DNA from 3 places in the Stenotrophomonas sp. 1L-E-5-B-C3 genome. Region 3 is predicted to be linked to each of the others. Evidence: predicted binding sites of a transcription regulator. Region 3 holds the regulator's gene; each other region holds the start of a gene.
What was found. The regulator FliA, encoded in region 3, starts transcription of late flagellar genes. The targets are predictions, from matches to a motif close to TAAAGTTTNNCNNNCNNNGGCCGATAA.
Positions count from the first base shown of each region.

Region 1 (5,069 bases), on a different contig from region 3:
CCGGCACGCTGTGCGAGCGTGCGCACTTCGCTGGCAACCACGGCAAAACCACGGCCCTGCTCGCCTGCACGCGCGGCTTCCACTGCAGCATTCAGCGCCAGGATGTTGGTCTGGAACGCGATGCCGTCGATCACCGTGGAGATTTCCGAGATGCGTGCCGAGGACTGGTCGATCTCGCCCATCACCGATGCCATCTGCGCCATCGCCTGCTCGGTCTCGCGTACGGCGGCACCGGCGGCATGCGCTTCACTGTCGGCCTGACGCGCCAGCTCGGCGTTCTGGCGCACGGTGGAGGTCAGTTCCTCCATCGATGCAGCAGCCTCTTCCAGATTGGCTGCCTGCTGCTCGGTGCGGCGCGACAGGTCGTTGTTGCCGGCGGCCAATTCCTGCGCCGCGTTGTTGATGCTGTCGGCAGCCACCTGGATGCCCTGCACGATGCCGGTCAGCTGTGCGGTGGTGGTGTTGGCATCGTCGCGCATGCGCGCGAACACTCCGTCGTACTCGCCGTCCATGCGTGCGGTCAGGTCGCCGTGCGAGATCGCGCGCAGCACGTCGGAGACATCGGCGATGCTGGCCTGCGAACTGGCCATCATGCCGTTGAGATGTTCGACCATCGCCTTGAACTGGTACTGGAACGCAGCGGCGTCGCCACGCATGCTGAAATCACCGGCGCGCGCGGCGCGAGCCAGCTCATCGATCTGCGCGTTGATCACCATCAGGCTCTGCTTCACTGCGGCCAGTGTACGGGTCAGCGTGCCCTTCTCGCCCGGGTAATCCGGCAGGTCGCGGCTGAGGTCGCCGATGGCGTAGCGCTGCATCACCTCGGCCATCAGCAGCTCCACCTGCACGTGCGATTCGACCAGACTGTTGGTGGCCTGCACCATGCGGCCGAAGTCACCGGGGAAGGCGCTGGCGTCCATGCGATAGCGGATCGCACCGGCCTCGTGCTGCTCGGCCATCTGCAGCTGTGCGCCGATCGCCGCCTGCACGCTCTGGCGCACGCTGGCCATGGCTTCACCCAGCTGAGTCAGTTCATCGCGGCCACCAAGGCGGAACTCCTGGTCCAGCTGTCCCTTGGACAGACGCTCGGCCAGGTTCACCGCGCGGGCCAGCGGACCGGTCAAGCTGCGGCCGATCATCACCGAGGCACCGATGCCCACCAACAGCGCGACGCCGCCCAGCACCAGCAGCTGCAGCAGGCTGCGCTCGCCCAGGCGGATTGCCTCGGCGGCGGCATCACGGCTTTCCTTCTCCTCAAAGTCCACGCCATCGGACAGCGCCTTGTTCCAGCCATTGGCCGCTTCCTGCACCGGGCCCAGGGTCAGCGCCACGGCGCCCGGGTAGTCACCCTGCTCCATCAGTTCGCTGGTCTGCTTGTTGAGCGGGCGCGCAATGGCACGCTTGGCGGCGATGGTTTCGGCAATGGCCTTGCCGTCGGCGTCGCTGGGCAGCGCCTGGTAGGCGGTCCAGCTGGCCTCGTAGCGCTTCACCAGATCAGCGATGCGCTGCTCGTCGTGGCCACGGTCTTCACCCTGGCGGATCAGCATCTCGCGGCGCACCACCATCATCTGGTTATTGGCATCGAGCATCTGCGACAACAGGCGCACCTTGGCCACGCTGACGTCGACCACCTGCTGCATCGCGCGCTTCTGCACGACACTGGCGGTGGCGCCGGTGGCCACCACGGCGGCAACCAGCAGCAGCAACAGGCCAAAGCCCAGCCCAAGACGCCAGGCAACCCTGACGTTCCTCAAGTAGTTCATGGGGGTATCCAAAACGGGGGGATGTGCCCTTATCGGCGGCCCGGCAGGCAATCTTGATCGCCGTCCGTCGACGGCGTCGGCCACCGTTCACCTTGGTGAGCCCCCGGCGCAGCAGCACCTGCGCGCTGGACACAGCTGCAATACCCATGGCTACTCATGCGGGCATCAGATCCCTTTCACGGTGGCTCGGCGGCTGCTGCGGGCAAGGTGGTGGCGTGACCTGCTGGAGATCCCAATGCCCTTGCTCGTGTCCCGATCCACCCTGCTCGCTCTCTCGCTGCTGGCGTCGCCAGCCTTCGCGCAGGCGCCGCCGCCCGAACTACCCGCCCCCATTGCCGAGAAAGCCGGGCCGGATGTGGCCCCGCGCTCCGCCCTGCACGCCCAGGTGCTGCTGGATCGCGCGAATTTCTCCCCTGGCCAGATCGATGGCGAAGTGGGCAGCAACCAGCGACGCGCGGTGTCGGGTTTTCAGGCGGCGCATGGGCTGACCGTAACCGGTGAACTGGATGACGCTACCTGGAAAGCTCTGCAGGCCGATACGATCGCGCCGCTGGTCAGCTACACGCTGACTGCTGAGGATGTCGCCGGCCCGTTCCAGCCCATACCGAAAGGACCCGCCGCCCAGGCCAAGCTCAAATCGCTGGGCTACGGCAGTGTGGAAGAAGCCCTGGGCGAACGTTTCCACTCCTCCCCTGAGCTGCTGAAGGCGCTCAATCCGGGCATAGATCTGGCCAAGGCAGGCAGCCGCATCCAGGTACCCAACATCGCCCCGGCGTCATTGCCGAAGGCGGCGAAGATCGTGGTCGACAAATCCGACTCCACGCTGCAGTTGCTCGATGCGCAGGGCAAGGTGATTGCACAGGTGCCGGTGTCGTCCGGCAGCCAGCACGACCCGTTGCCGATCGGCGAATGGAAGATTCTGGGCATGTACCGGGATCCGCCGTTCCACTACAACCCGAAGCTGTTCTGGGATGCCCGCAAGGGCGAAAAGAAGGCCACCCTGCCACCGGGTCCGAACAATCCGGTCGGGCGGGTCTGGATCGATCTGTCCAAGCCGCATTACGGCCTGCATGGCACGCCCGAACCCGGCCATGTGGGCAAGACCGAATCGCATGGCTGTGTGCGCATGACCAACTGGGATGCAGTGCGCGTGGCCGATGCAGTCGATACCTCGGTACCCGTGGTGATGCAGGAGTGAGCCGATGCGTCTTTCGCAGCTGATCGTGCTGGGTGTTCTGTTGGGATTGGGTGCAGGCTGGTGGTTGCACCGCGATGCGAGTGGGCCGGTAGCCGCCTCGCTTCCGGAAGCACCGCCGGGGGCCGCTGCGACGGTGAAGGAACCAGTAGCGCCTCGCGCAACAGCCCCACCCGCCGCCACCGCGCCGTCGGCCACGCAGACTGCGGAAGTACCGTCCGGGCTGGTGCTGCCCGTGCAGGGCATCCCAGCCTCCCAGCTGCGCGACACGTTCACCGATGCACGCAGCGAGGGCCGCGTGCACGATGCCATCGACATCATGGCCGATGCCGGTACGCCGGTAATCGCGGTGGCCGATGGCACGGTGGAAAAGCTGTTCGACAGCGAGCGCGGTGGCTTGACGATTTACCAGTTCGAGCCCAGCGGGCGCTGGTGCTACTACTACGCGCATCTGCAGCGCTATGCCGATGGCCTGGCCGAAAAGCAGATCATCAAGCGCGGTGAGGTGATCGGCTACGTCGGCAGCACCGGCAACGCCAATGCCGAGGCTCCGCACCTGCACTTCGAAATGCACGTGTTGGGCCCGGAGAAGCAGTGGTGGAAGGGCGAATCGATCAATCCGTATCCGCTACTGAAATCGGCTGCTTCGATGCCCGACGCTGCCAACGCCGCAAGCTGATGGTGAATACCGCCAAGGCAGCCCCCGGAATCAGCAGGAACAGCGCGGCCACCTTCCAGAAAAAGAACGGCCACAGCCACACATAGTCCAGGTCGGTCAGCTTCAGCACGTCCATCGGCGGCAGCAGTTCCACCGAGGCCGCGCGACCGGCCAGCGCCGGGTCGACCTCCAGCACAGTCAGCCGCAGCCAGGAACGGCCGCGCGGCAGCGCATCCCCTCGGCCATAGCCGAAGTACGAGGCGGCAAATCCAGCAGGCTCAACCGATTCCAGCGCGCGGGTGATGCCGGAGCCCGGCGCACCCGAACGCGTGTCGGCGCGGAAGTCGGTCTGATCTGTCGGGGTTTCCGCGCGCAGGAGTACCTCAGGATCGATCACCGTAGCAGTACCGTCATCCGCATAACGCAGGCGCAGCCTCAGTTGGTCATCAATGAAACGGTAGACCTTGATCTCGGACGTAGTACCCGGGTTCAGCACCAGAGGCAGGACCTGCGTGCGTGAGGCCATGTGGTTGGCGATGGCGCCCAGCGCCAGCACCATGCAGGCGATGCCCCACAGGCTCCACAGCACCCACAGGGTGATCCGCACTACTGTCTCGCCCTTCACGCTGACATCCTGGTTATCGCTCTGCTTCTCGCTGGCTGTGCCGACACACTAACGAAAAAGCCCCGCGTTGGCGGGGCTTCTTCTTTCAGCGACGCCGGGCATGGCCCGGCGCTACCAGTGCGGCAGCGTTGCCAGGCAGAGCCTGGCACCGCCGCATCACTCAGGCGAACGGATCCTGCAGGACCATGGTGTGGTCGCGGTCCGGGCCGGTGGAGACGATGCTGATCGGGCAGCCGGCCAGCTCTTCCAGCGAACGCAGGTAGGCACGTGCGGCCGGCGGCAGGTCGTCCCAGTTGGTGATGCCGTGGGTGTTCTCGCTCCAGCCTGGGAACTCCAGGTACACGGGGGTGCACTCTTCCCAGCCCTGCGCGTCCAGCGGCGCGTACTCGGTGCGCTTGCCGTTGTATTCGTACGCGATGCAGACCTTCAGCTTTTCCATGCCATCCAGCACGTCCAGCTTGGTGATGCACAGGCCGCTGATGCCGTTGATAGCCACGGCGCGCTTCAGCGCGACGATGTCCATCCAGCCGCAGCGACGCGGGCGACCGGTCGAGGCACCGTACTCGGCACCGCGGTCACGGATGCCCTGGCCGATTTCGTCGTCCAGCTCGGTCGGGAACGGACCACCGCCAACGCGGGTGGCGTAGGCCTTGGCGATGCCCAACACGTAGTCGATCGAATCTGCGCCCACGCCGGCACCGGCCAGCGCACCACCCACGGTGGTGTTGGAGCTGGTGACGTACGGGTAGGTGCCGTGGTCGATGTCCAGCAGTGCGCCCTGCGCGCCTTCGAACAGCACGCGCTTACCCTGCTTGCGCAGGTCGTGCA
Region 1 covers NZ_JBXAWS010000010.1:39,771-44,839, forward strand. The annotation lists gene AC0Z6F_RS13935 (methyl-accepting chemotaxis protein) at 1-1,763, opposite strand, end outside; gene AC0Z6F_RS13940 (L,D-transpeptidase family protein) at 1,999-2,961, shown strand; gene AC0Z6F_RS13945 (M23 family metallopeptidase) at 2,966-3,637, shown strand; gene AC0Z6F_RS13950 (hypothetical protein) at 3,573-4,241, opposite strand; gene AC0Z6F_RS13955 (adenylosuccinate synthase) at 4,402-5,069, opposite strand, start outside.
Region 1: AC0Z6F_RS13935 (methyl-accepting chemotaxis protein) is a predicted target of FliA. The motif match lies at 1,793-1,819, and genes of this name have one in related genera.

Region 2 (5,069 bases), on a different contig from region 3:
GGGAGGTCGCATGAGCACTCCGCGCGTAATGGTCGGCGTCTCTGGTGGCGTCGATTCCTCGGTCGCTGCCTGGCGGCTGGTGCAGCAGGGCGAAGCCGTGGCCGGCCTGTTCATGCAGAACTGGGCCGACGACGGCAGCGGCGAGTGCCGCGCCGAGGACGACCGCCGTGATGCGGTGGCCGTGTGTGGCCTGCTCGGCATTCCGTTCCACTTCCGCGATTTCTCCAACGAATACTGGCAGGGCGTGTTCGAGCACTTCCTGGCCGAGTATGCCGCCGGCCGCACCCCGAACCCGGACGTGCTGTGCAACCGCGAGGTGAAATTCAAGCACTTCCTGGATGCCGCCCGCGAGCTGGGCGCCGAGCGCATCGCCACTGGCCACTACGCGCGGGTGGCCCAGCGCGGCCACCAGTGGCTGCTGCTGCGCGGCGCCGACCGCTCCAAGGACCAGAGCTACTTCCTGCACCAGTTGGGCCAGCAGCAGCTGGCAGCGACCCTGTTCCCGATCGGCGACCTGGAAAAGACCGACCTGCGCCGGATCGCGCGTGACGTCAGCCTGCCGACCCACGCCAAGAAGGACTCTACCGGCATCTGCTTCATCGGCGAGCGCGACTTCCGCGAGTTCCTTGGCCGCTACCTGCCGGCCAAGCCCGGGCAGATCCTCGACCCGGCCGACGGCAGCGTGATTGCCGAGCATCCAGGCGTGTTCTATTTCACCCTGGGCCAGCGCGAGGGCCTGAACATCGGCGGCGTGCGTGGCCGCCCTGCGGCGCCGTGGTACGTGGTCGGCAAGGACGTGGCCAGCAACGTGCTGTACGTCGACCAGGATCGCGACAGCACGTGGATGCTGTCCAACCGCCTGCGCTCGGAGACCGCGCACTGGATTGCCGGCGCGCCGCCGGCACGGCGCTTCGAGTGCACCGCGCAGACCCGCTACCGCCAGCCCGACGAGCCGTGTACGGTCGAGGTGCTGGACGATGGCAGCGTACTGGTCACCTTCGCGCGCCCACAGCGCGCCGTCACCCCCGGTCAGTCGCTGGTGCTGTATGACGGCGACGTGTGCCTGGGTGGCGCGGTGATCGCCGCCACCGATGCGCCGCTGGAACAGCGCCTGCGCACCACCCCTTCTCCTTTTGAGGTAATCGCTGCATGAGTTTCACTGTCGACGACCGCGTTCTGGCTTTGGCCGGCATTGCCCAGGCCCTGCAGCAGGTACGCCGTATCGCCGATACCGGCCATTCCGACGCCGCCGCCGTTCGCACTGCCGTGGAGAGCGTGTTCCGCGTCGATGCGTCCTCGCCGCAGGAGGTGTTCGGTGACCGTCATGCGCTGAAGGCCGGCCTGCGCCTGCTGCACAACTACTTCCGCAGCCAGGGCCAGGACCCGATCCTGCCCAAGCTGGCCTTGTCAGTGCTGCAGCTGGAGCGCCGCTTCGTGCAGGAAGGCGAGACCGTGAACAAGGTCGCCTCGGGCATCGAGCGCGCCCAGCGCCAGGCCGCCGAACTGGGCGACAGCGGTCACCCGGACGTACTGGCCAACCTGGGCGGCCTGTACGCCGACACCATCAGCCACCTCAAGCCGCGGGTGATGGTCCAGGGCAATCCGCACTACCTGGGCCAGGCCGGCGTGGTCGCCGAGATCCGCGCCCTGCTGCTGGCCGCCGTGCGCTCTGCGGTGCTCTGGCGCCAGCTGGGCGGCAGCTACTGGGACTTCCTGTTCAGCCGCAAGGCGATGATCGAGGCTGTGGACCGCCAGCTGGCGTGAGGGTGTGGGGGCGGATCCCTTTCCGGCTCGGCAAGAGCCCTGACCCCGAACGCCCCCGGCAGCGCCGGAAAACCGGCGCATTCAGAATGCACTTCGAGGCATATCGACGTTAAAGAGAAAGGGGGTACGGCCGATACATCCTCCGTGCACCTCCCGAGAACGTCCATGTACTCACGCATTTTCATCCGTCTGGCCGCCCCCCTGGCTCTGACCCTGCTGCTCCCCTTCGCCATCGGTTTCGAATGGCCGGCCGCCCTGCGCTGGGCGATCCTGACCACGATGACGCTGAGCTGGCTCGGCTTTGCGTGGTGGACCACCCGCGCCCAGGCGCACCGCTCCCCGGAACACGCCCGTGTCCTGCGCGAGCAGGACCAGCTGTTGACCGAGCTGCGCAACTTCGTCGGCAACGAGATCGACGGTTCACGTGGCGAAGTGGAACGCGCCCGCGACCTGATCCGCCAAGCCGTCTCCAGCCTGGGTGGCAGCTTCGATGCGATGAACCGCAAGTCGCGCCAGCAGAGCCAGGCCCTGTCGCGCATCGTCGACCGCGCCGGTGACGAAGGCAGCGCCGGCCTCGACGTTGCCCGTTTTGCCCAGCACGCCAGCAACCGCATGGAACAGCTGGTGGAAGCGCTGGAACAGGTGAGCGGCCAGAGCAGCACCACCGTGCAGCACATCGACCAGATGGCGCAGCACCTGGATGGCATCTTCGCGCTGCTGGAAGACGTCAAGTCGATCGCCGACCAGACCAACCTGCTGGCCCTGAATGCCGCCATCGAAGCCGCGCGTGCCGGTGAAGCCGGTCGTGGCTTCGCGGTGGTCGCCGACGAAGTGCGCAACCTGTCCGAGCGCTCGACCACGTTCAACGAGCAGATCCGCAAGCTGGCGCACAGCTCCAAGGACGCCATCGCCAAGGTCCGCGAGACGGTTTCGCACATGGCCTCGCGTGACATGGACCGCTCCCGTGAAGCGCGTCAGGAAGCGGCGGCGATGCTCGATAACGTGGCGCAGATCAACGCGTCGCTGGGCGATGGCATGCGCGAAGTATCCGATTGCGCCCGTTCGATCGATGGCAGCGTGGCCGAAGCCGTCCGCGCCCTGCAGTTCGAAGACATCGCCACCCAGGCGCTGGGCGGCGTGCACACCCACCTGGACCGCCTGACCGCGATCAACCGCGAAGCGGTGGCCCTGCAGGAACTGCTGCACCGCAATGGCGGCGTGTTCGACGAAGAGATCGCCACCGCCCTGCAGCGCACCGGCAGCCGCCTTCGTGAACTGCGCAGCGAATGGGAACGCCCGCCGCACAAGCCGGTCGCCCAGCAGAGCATGGGCGCTGGCACCGTCGAGCTGTTCTGATCCTGATGTCCGCTGCCGCTGCCGCTGCCGGCAGCCCGCAAGGCCCCGGTTCGTCCGGGGCCTTTGCCTGTAACCCGCCGTTGGATGCATCCTCTACGCGCACCATGACCGTTATCCGCGCCCTGCCCTCTCTGGCCGACAACGACCGCCCGCGCAACGCGAGCGTGCGTGAGCAGCTGCAGCAGCTGGAAGACGTGGCCCGCGAAGAGATCCGCGAACTGCAGCAGCTGGCCGATGCGCGTCCTGGCCCGTCACGGGCGGACGACGCGCTGCTGGGTCTGGCGTGGGATCTGGGCCTGGACGGCGAAGCCCTGCAGTAGATCCACGTCATGCGTGGATGGCCTTCACCACCACCCCCTCCAAACCCATGGCATGATCCGCCCATGCCACCTACGGCTGGACACGGGGTGTCGTCGCATGATGCCGGTTATCGTGGGGCACTCATCCTGCCCGTGGCTGGAGTTCAATCCCATCCACACGATGCGAGCCTATTCACTTCGGCCCAGACCCGGAATGATCCGAAGCATCGTCGCGCACAGTGTTGATCCGCAGATTCTGGATCTCAGCGATCTGGTGGAAGAGGATTGAACCAGAGGGACTGCTGGCTCTCTGCGCTTCTTCGGACGTGCGCGCCACAGTGCTGCGAACAGTCCTGACATCATCCACGCAGGGCGTGGATCCATTGAAAAGGCGGCATCCGCAGTCTCCGCAGCCGCTGTGACATGATGCGCCGGTCCCGTTCATGGAAGACCGATGGCCATCGCCCTGATTGCATTGCTGCTGATCGAAGTCCTGCTGCTGGTGCTGTGGGCGCCGTTCTTCTTCCGCACCGGCATCGTCCTGTTCAATCAGCGCATCGCCGCTACGCCGGCAGAGCTGGCGCAGCTTTCGCTGGCTGGGTTGGAGCATGATCTGCCGGCCGATGCCTGGCTGCGCCTGGTGTTCCGCGCGCTGCCGGACGGCAGTATCGCCTTTCGCGAGAGCTTCACACCGAGCTTTGGCGGTCGCTACTTTCCGCTGATGCGCGGGCGGGTGGTGATCGACGTCCGACGCAGGGAGGTGCGGGTGGTCGGGCGGTGCAGCTGGTTCGCGCTGGGCCTGACACTGATGCTGGTGCCGATCATCCTCATCCGGCCAGCTGCGTCGCCGATGCTGGTGGCGCTGCTGCTGTTCTACATGGGCTATTTCATCCAGCGCCGACGCTATGCACATGTGGTGGAAGCAGTGCGCGCACGAATTCGCTCCGAATTTCCGCAGCGAATGGTTACCAAGCTGCAGTAGATCCACGCTGTGCGTGGATGATCGCGAGCACAGGCATCAGTGCCGACCAACGGTCGGCACCCACCAGAGCCGGCGCCGTCAGTAGATCCACGCTGTGCGTGGATGATCGCGAGCGCAGGCATCAGTGCCGACCAACGGTCGGCACCCACCAGAGCCGGCGCCGTCAGTAGATCCACGCTGTGCGTGGATGATCGCGAGCGCAGGCATTCGTGTCGACCAAGGTCGACACCTACCAGAGCGGTGCGTCGGCGTGCGGCGATCCCGCCGGGCATGGCCCGGCGCTACCCTCAGCGTGCCAGCACGGCCTCGCTGGCAGCATCGGTGCGCCCTGGCGCGGCGTGCTGCTGTCGCAACCATTGCGCCAGGTCGCGCGGGCTGAGCGGGCGCGAGTACAGGTAGCCCTGGATCTCGTCGCAGCCCTGGCGGCGCAGCATGTCTTCTTCCTGGTGTGTTTCCACGCCCTCGGCCACTACCTTCATGCCCAGTGCGTGACCCAGGTGCACGATGGCCTGGGTCACTTCGGCCGTGCCCGAGTCATGCAGCATGCCCTGCACGAAACTGCGGTCGATCTTCAGGCGCCCCACCGGGAAACGGTTGAGGTAGTTCAGATTGGAGAAGCCGGTACCAAAGTCATCCACCGCCAATGGCACGCCATGCCGTTCCAGCAC
Region 2 covers NZ_JBXAWS010000005.1:268,608-273,676, forward strand. The annotation lists gene AC0Z6F_RS09175 (NUDIX hydrolase) at 1-14, shown strand, start outside; gene mnmA (tRNA 2-thiouridine(34) synthase MnmA) at 11-1,153, shown strand; gene hflD (high frequency lysogenization protein HflD) at 1,150-1,764, shown strand; gene AC0Z6F_RS09190 (methyl-accepting chemotaxis protein) at 1,930-3,120, shown strand; gene AC0Z6F_RS09195 (hypothetical protein) at 3,225-3,440, shown strand; gene AC0Z6F_RS09200 (hypothetical protein) at 3,895-4,401, shown strand; gene AC0Z6F_RS09205 (bifunctional diguanylate cyclase/phosphodiesterase) at 4,689-5,069, opposite strand, start outside.
Region 2: AC0Z6F_RS09190 (methyl-accepting chemotaxis protein) is a predicted target of FliA. The motif match lies at 1,875-1,901, and genes of this name have one in related genera.

Region 3 (5,069 bases):
CGGAGATATCCGTGACCTGCTGCTTGGTCGAGAAGCCGGGCAGGAACACCAGATGCAGGCATTCCTCGCTGCTCAGGCGGGCCGCGGCTTCCGGGTCGATCAGGCCCTTCTCGCGTGCCTTCGCGCGTAGTTTTTCAGGATCGATGCCGGCGCCATCGTCCTGCACCTCGATGCTGACGTAGTCGCCTTCCTGCTGTGCCGACAGCCGCACGTGGCCCATCCGCGGCTTGCCCTGGGCTTCACGCAGCTCGGGCGTTTCCACGCCATGGTCGATGGCGTTGCGGACCAGATGTACCAGCGGGTCGGCCAGGGCTTCGACCAGGTTGCGGTCGAGCTCGGTCTCGGCGCCAATCAGCTCAAGGTCCACTTCCTTCTTCAGCGAGCGGGCAACGTCGCGGGCGACCTTGGGGAAGCGCGAGAACACCTTGCCCACCGGCTGCATGCGGGTGCGCATCACCGCCGACTGCAGGCGTGCGGTAGCGATGTCCAGCGTGGACACGGCGCGGTCCAGCTCTTCGTCGCGCAGGCGCGCACGCAGGGTCTTCAAGCGATTGCGTGACAGCACCAGTTCGCCGATCAGGTTGACGATCGCATCCAGGCGCTTGGTATCCACGCGCACGGTGTGCTCGGCTTCGGCCAGTGGCTTGGCGGGCGGCTTGGCCGCCGGAGCGGGTGCGGCCGGACGCGGCGCGGGCGTCGCTGCTGCCGCCGGCACTGCGGCGACCGGTTTGGTGCCGGGTGCGGCGCCACCGTGAAGCTGGTCGAGCAGGGCTTCGAATTCGTCCTCGCTGATCAGGCCGTCGTCGGCCTTCTTCGCGGCCGCGACTGCGGTCGGGGCGTTGCCGCCATGCAGCTGGTCGAGCAGGGCCTCGAACTCATCGTCGGTGATCAGGTCACTGCCACCGGTGGTGGGCGCAGCGGCGGCCGCCGGCGTGGCGGTGGCGCCACCGTGTACATCGAACTGCGCGATCAGCTCGGGGGGCGCGTAGCCCGGTTCGGTACCCGAGGACACCGCATCCAGCATCGACTGCAGGTAATCCAGCGATTGCTGGGCGGCATCGAAATGGTGGGCCTGCAGCACCGCCTGGCCGGCGCGCGCGGCGCCGAGGGCTTCTTCGGCGGCATGGCACAGTTCAACCATGGCTGTCACGCCGAGGAAGCCGGCGCCACCCTTCAGCGTGTGGTAGCCGCGGAACACCGCATTGAGCTGTTCGCCGTCCTGGGGTGCCTGCTCCAGCGACACCAGCTGTTCGCCCAGGCGATCCAGGATTTCCTGCGCCTCGATGATGAAATCGGCAGTGATGTCGTCGGATACCGCGCTCATGCTTACAGCCCCAGGTCCGACAACAGGTCGTCGGCGTCGTTCTGCGAGACCGCGTGGCGGTCCAGTCCCTTCAGTGCCGGCCCGGCCAGTTCCGGGTCGGAGCGATGCTGTTCCGGCGGCAGGCCGAGTGCGCCGAAGCCTTCGTGCACGCGGCGTACGATGCCGACCACGCGACGGATGATCTGCCCGGTCAGGTCCTGGTAGCTCTGGGTCAGGGCGATCTCGGTCAGGTTGTGGCGGATGCGCTCGAGCTGCGCGTCCTGGCCCGGCTGCAGGCCTTCGGCGCGCAGCTGCTCGGTCAGGCTGCGGCATTCCTCGGCCAGGTCCAGGGTGCGGTGGGTGGCCTGTTCGGTCATCGCCACCACGTGGTCCAGGCGCGCACAGGCGTCGTCCAGTTCGCCGGCTTCATCGGGCACGGTCGGCAGTTCACCCAGCGCCTGTCCCAGCTCGCGGGCCAGCCGCGATAGGCCGCTCATCATCGGCTGCGTGCGCAGCGCGACCAGCCCGTCGATGCGCTGCCGCCAGGCGGCTTCGTCACCGGACTCCAATGCGTCCAGGGCTTCCTGCAGGCGCAAGGCGAGGGCGTTCCTGTCGACCGTGGTATCCATCAGGCGCTGGCCGCCAGGCGTTCGAAGATCTTGCCGAGCTTCTCTTCCAGGGTCTGCGCAGTGAACGGCTTGATGATGTAGCCGTTCACCCCGCTCTGGGCGGCTTCGATGATCTGCTCGCGCTTGGCTTCGGCGGTGACCATCAGTACCGGCAGTGTCTTCAGCTTGGCATCGGCGCGGATCGCCTTGAGCAGTTCGATGCCGGTCATCACCGGCATGTTCCAGTCGGTGACCACGAAATCGAACGGCTGGCTCTGCAGCAGCGACAGCGCGGCATGCCCGTCCTCGGCTTCGGCGGTATTGGTGAAGCCCAGATCGCCCAGCAGGTTCTTGACGATCCGACGCATGGTCGAGAAGTCGTCGACGATCAGGATGCGCATGTTCTTGTTCAAAGCAGAGTTCCTTTGTTGTTCAGTCCGGGCGGCCGGGGGCAGCCGCCTCGGGCATGTTCATTCTTCGAGGCCGGCGTCCGCCGCCTCGAAAATCTTCAGTCGGCCACGCAGGCGCAGCACCGCCTGGCCGTGGATCTGGCAGACCCGCGATTCACTCACGCCAAGCACCGCGCCGATCTCCTTCAGGTTCAGCTCCTGCTCGTAGTAGAGCGACAGCACCAGCTGCTCGCGCTCGGGCAGGTGGCCGATGGCCTTGCCCAGCTCGCGGCCGAACTCGCCGCGTTCCAGCACCTGCTGTGGGGTCGGCCCGCCCTGGGTGACGGTGTCCAGCTCGCCCTGGTCTTCGATGCGCGACTCCAGGCTCAGCACCTGGCCACGTGCGGCGTCTTCCATCAGCCGCAGGTACTCGGGCAGCGGCATCTCCATCGCCGCGGCAACTTCGGTGGCGCTGGCGGCGCGGCCGCTGCTCTGCTCCAGGCGGCGGATGGTGGCGGCGGCATCACGAGCGCGGCGGTGGACGGAGCGGGGCACCCAGTCGCCACGGCGGATCTCGTCGATCATCGAGCCGCGGATGCGGATCGACGCATAGGTCTCGAACGAGGCGCCCTGGTCGGCGTCGTAGCTGCGCGAGGCTTCGATCAGGCCCATCATGCCGGCCTGGATCAGGTCATCGACCTCGACGCTGGCCGGCAGGCGCGCGGCCAGGTGGTGGGCGATGCGCCGCACCAGGTCCGAGTGCTGGGCGATGACTTCGTTCGCCGCCGAGCGCTGCACTTCCCTGTACTGGGCTGCGCCTTTCATGCCGTCACCCCACGCTGCTTGAGGATGCGTTCGAGGAAGAACTCGACGCCGCCACGCGGTTCGGTCGGCGCCTGCCAGCGCGCGGTACGGCGCGCGATCTCGGTGATGGCCAGCGCGGCCGGGCTGGACGGATAGGCCTTCACCACCGGCTGCTGGCGCTGCACCGACAGGCGCAGCCAATCGTCCTGCGGCACGCAGCCCAGGTAGTTCAGCGAGACATCGGCGAGGAACTTCTCGCAGACACGGGTCAGCTTCTCGTACAGCACTCGGCCTTCGTTGGGGTCGCGCACCATGTTGGCCACCACCTGGATGCGGTCCACGCCACGTTCGCGCGACAGCACCTTGATCAGTGCGTAGGCGTCGGTGATCGAGGCCGGCTCGTCACAGACCACCACCACGGTGTCCTGTGCGGCCTGGCAGAAGGTCAGTACGCCATCGTTGATGCCGGCGGCGGTGTCCACCACCATGATGTCCAGCTCGCGTTCCAGCTCGGAGAACACGTTGACCAGGCCGACGTGCTCGGCCGGGGCCAGCTCGGCCATGTGGCGGCGGCCGGACGCGGCCGGGACCACCAGCACGCCGTTCGGGCCTTCGACGATGACGTCATCCAGCGAGCAGCGGCCGGCGACCAGATCGGCCAGGGTAAAGGTGGGGTTCAGCCCCAGGATCACGTCGATGTTGGCCAGGCCGAGATCGGCGTCCAGCAGCAGCGTGCGCTTGCCCATGCCGGCCAGCGCCACGGCCAGGTTGGCGGACACATTCGTCTTGCCCACGCCGCCCTTGCCGCCAGTGACCGCAATGGTGCGCACAGGGCCGAGCGGCTCGCTGCGGGTGGCCGACAGCGGGAAGGTCTTGGTCAGCTTGGCGTACTCACGCGACGGCATGGTTCAACTCCGGGTTGCAGGGCATATCGGCCGCGCGGCGCAAATCTTCAAGGCGAAGTACGAGATTGGCTGCACTGGCCCGGTGCAGGTCCTCCGGAACGTCCTGGCCGTCGGTCACCCAGGTGATCGGCAGGGCGTGGTCCACGGCCACCGACAGGGCGTTGCCGAAGCGGCCGGTCTCGTCCAGCTTGCTCAGCACCAGGCCCTGCAGGTTGGCCGCGCCGAAGCGGCGGACCACCTCGTCCATGTCGCCGAAGCTGGTGTTGGCCGGCAGCACCAGCAGGGTGCGGACCTGGCGGGCGGCACGCAGCCACTGCAGCTGGGCGGCCAGGGCGCGGTCGCGCGGGCCCAGGCCGGCGGTGTCGATCAGCACCAGCTTGTAGTCCTTCAAGCGTTCCAGCAGCTGGTCCAGGTCGGTGCCGCTGTTGGCCTCGTGCACCGCGATGCCGAGCTGGCGGCCGTAGCCGTACAGCTGCTCACGCGCACCGATGCGGGTGGTATCGGTGGTGACCAGGGCCACGTCACGCGGCGCGTGCTTCTCGGCGAAACGCGAGGCCAGCTTTGCGATGGTGGTGGTCTTGCCGGCGCCGGTCGGGCCGACCAGGGCGATTACGCCGCCTTCCTCCAGCGGATCGACCGGGGCGATCGGCAGCTTGCGCGAGATCAGCCCCAGCATCAGGCCGCGGCCGCGGTGGGCCTCGGTCTCCAGCGGGATCTGCATGGCCACGTCGCGGGCTAGGCCGGCGTCGAAGCCGTACTCGTCCATCAGGTCCAGCGCAGTGGCGCGCACCGGGCAGCCGCGCAGGCGCTCGTCGGTGAAGCGGTTCATTTCGCGCTCGATCACATGGCGCATGCCGGCCACTTCCTGGCGCAGCTGTCGGATCTCGGCATCGTCCTGGGCGACCACGGTCAGCACCGGGGCCGGTGCAAGGGTCGGTTCCGGGGCGGTGTCGATGGTTGCGTCCGCCAGCGACGGTTCGTCGGCGAAGGTCTGCGACTGCGCGTCGGCCACAACGCTGGCCGGCAGCGGCGGCGGCTGCACGGCCGGGGCCGGGCCTTG
Region 3 covers NZ_JBXAWS010000026.1:15,283-20,351, forward strand. The annotation lists gene AC0Z6F_RS21140 (chemotaxis protein CheA) at 1-1,324, opposite strand, end outside; gene AC0Z6F_RS21145 (protein phosphatase CheZ) at 1,327-1,932, opposite strand; gene cheY (chemotaxis response regulator CheY) at 1,932-2,324, opposite strand; gene AC0Z6F_RS21155 (RNA polymerase sigma factor FliA) at 2,382-3,125, opposite strand; gene AC0Z6F_RS21160 (MinD/ParA family ATP-binding protein) at 3,122-4,009, opposite strand; gene flhF (flagellar biosynthesis GTPase FlhF) at 3,996-5,069, opposite strand, start outside.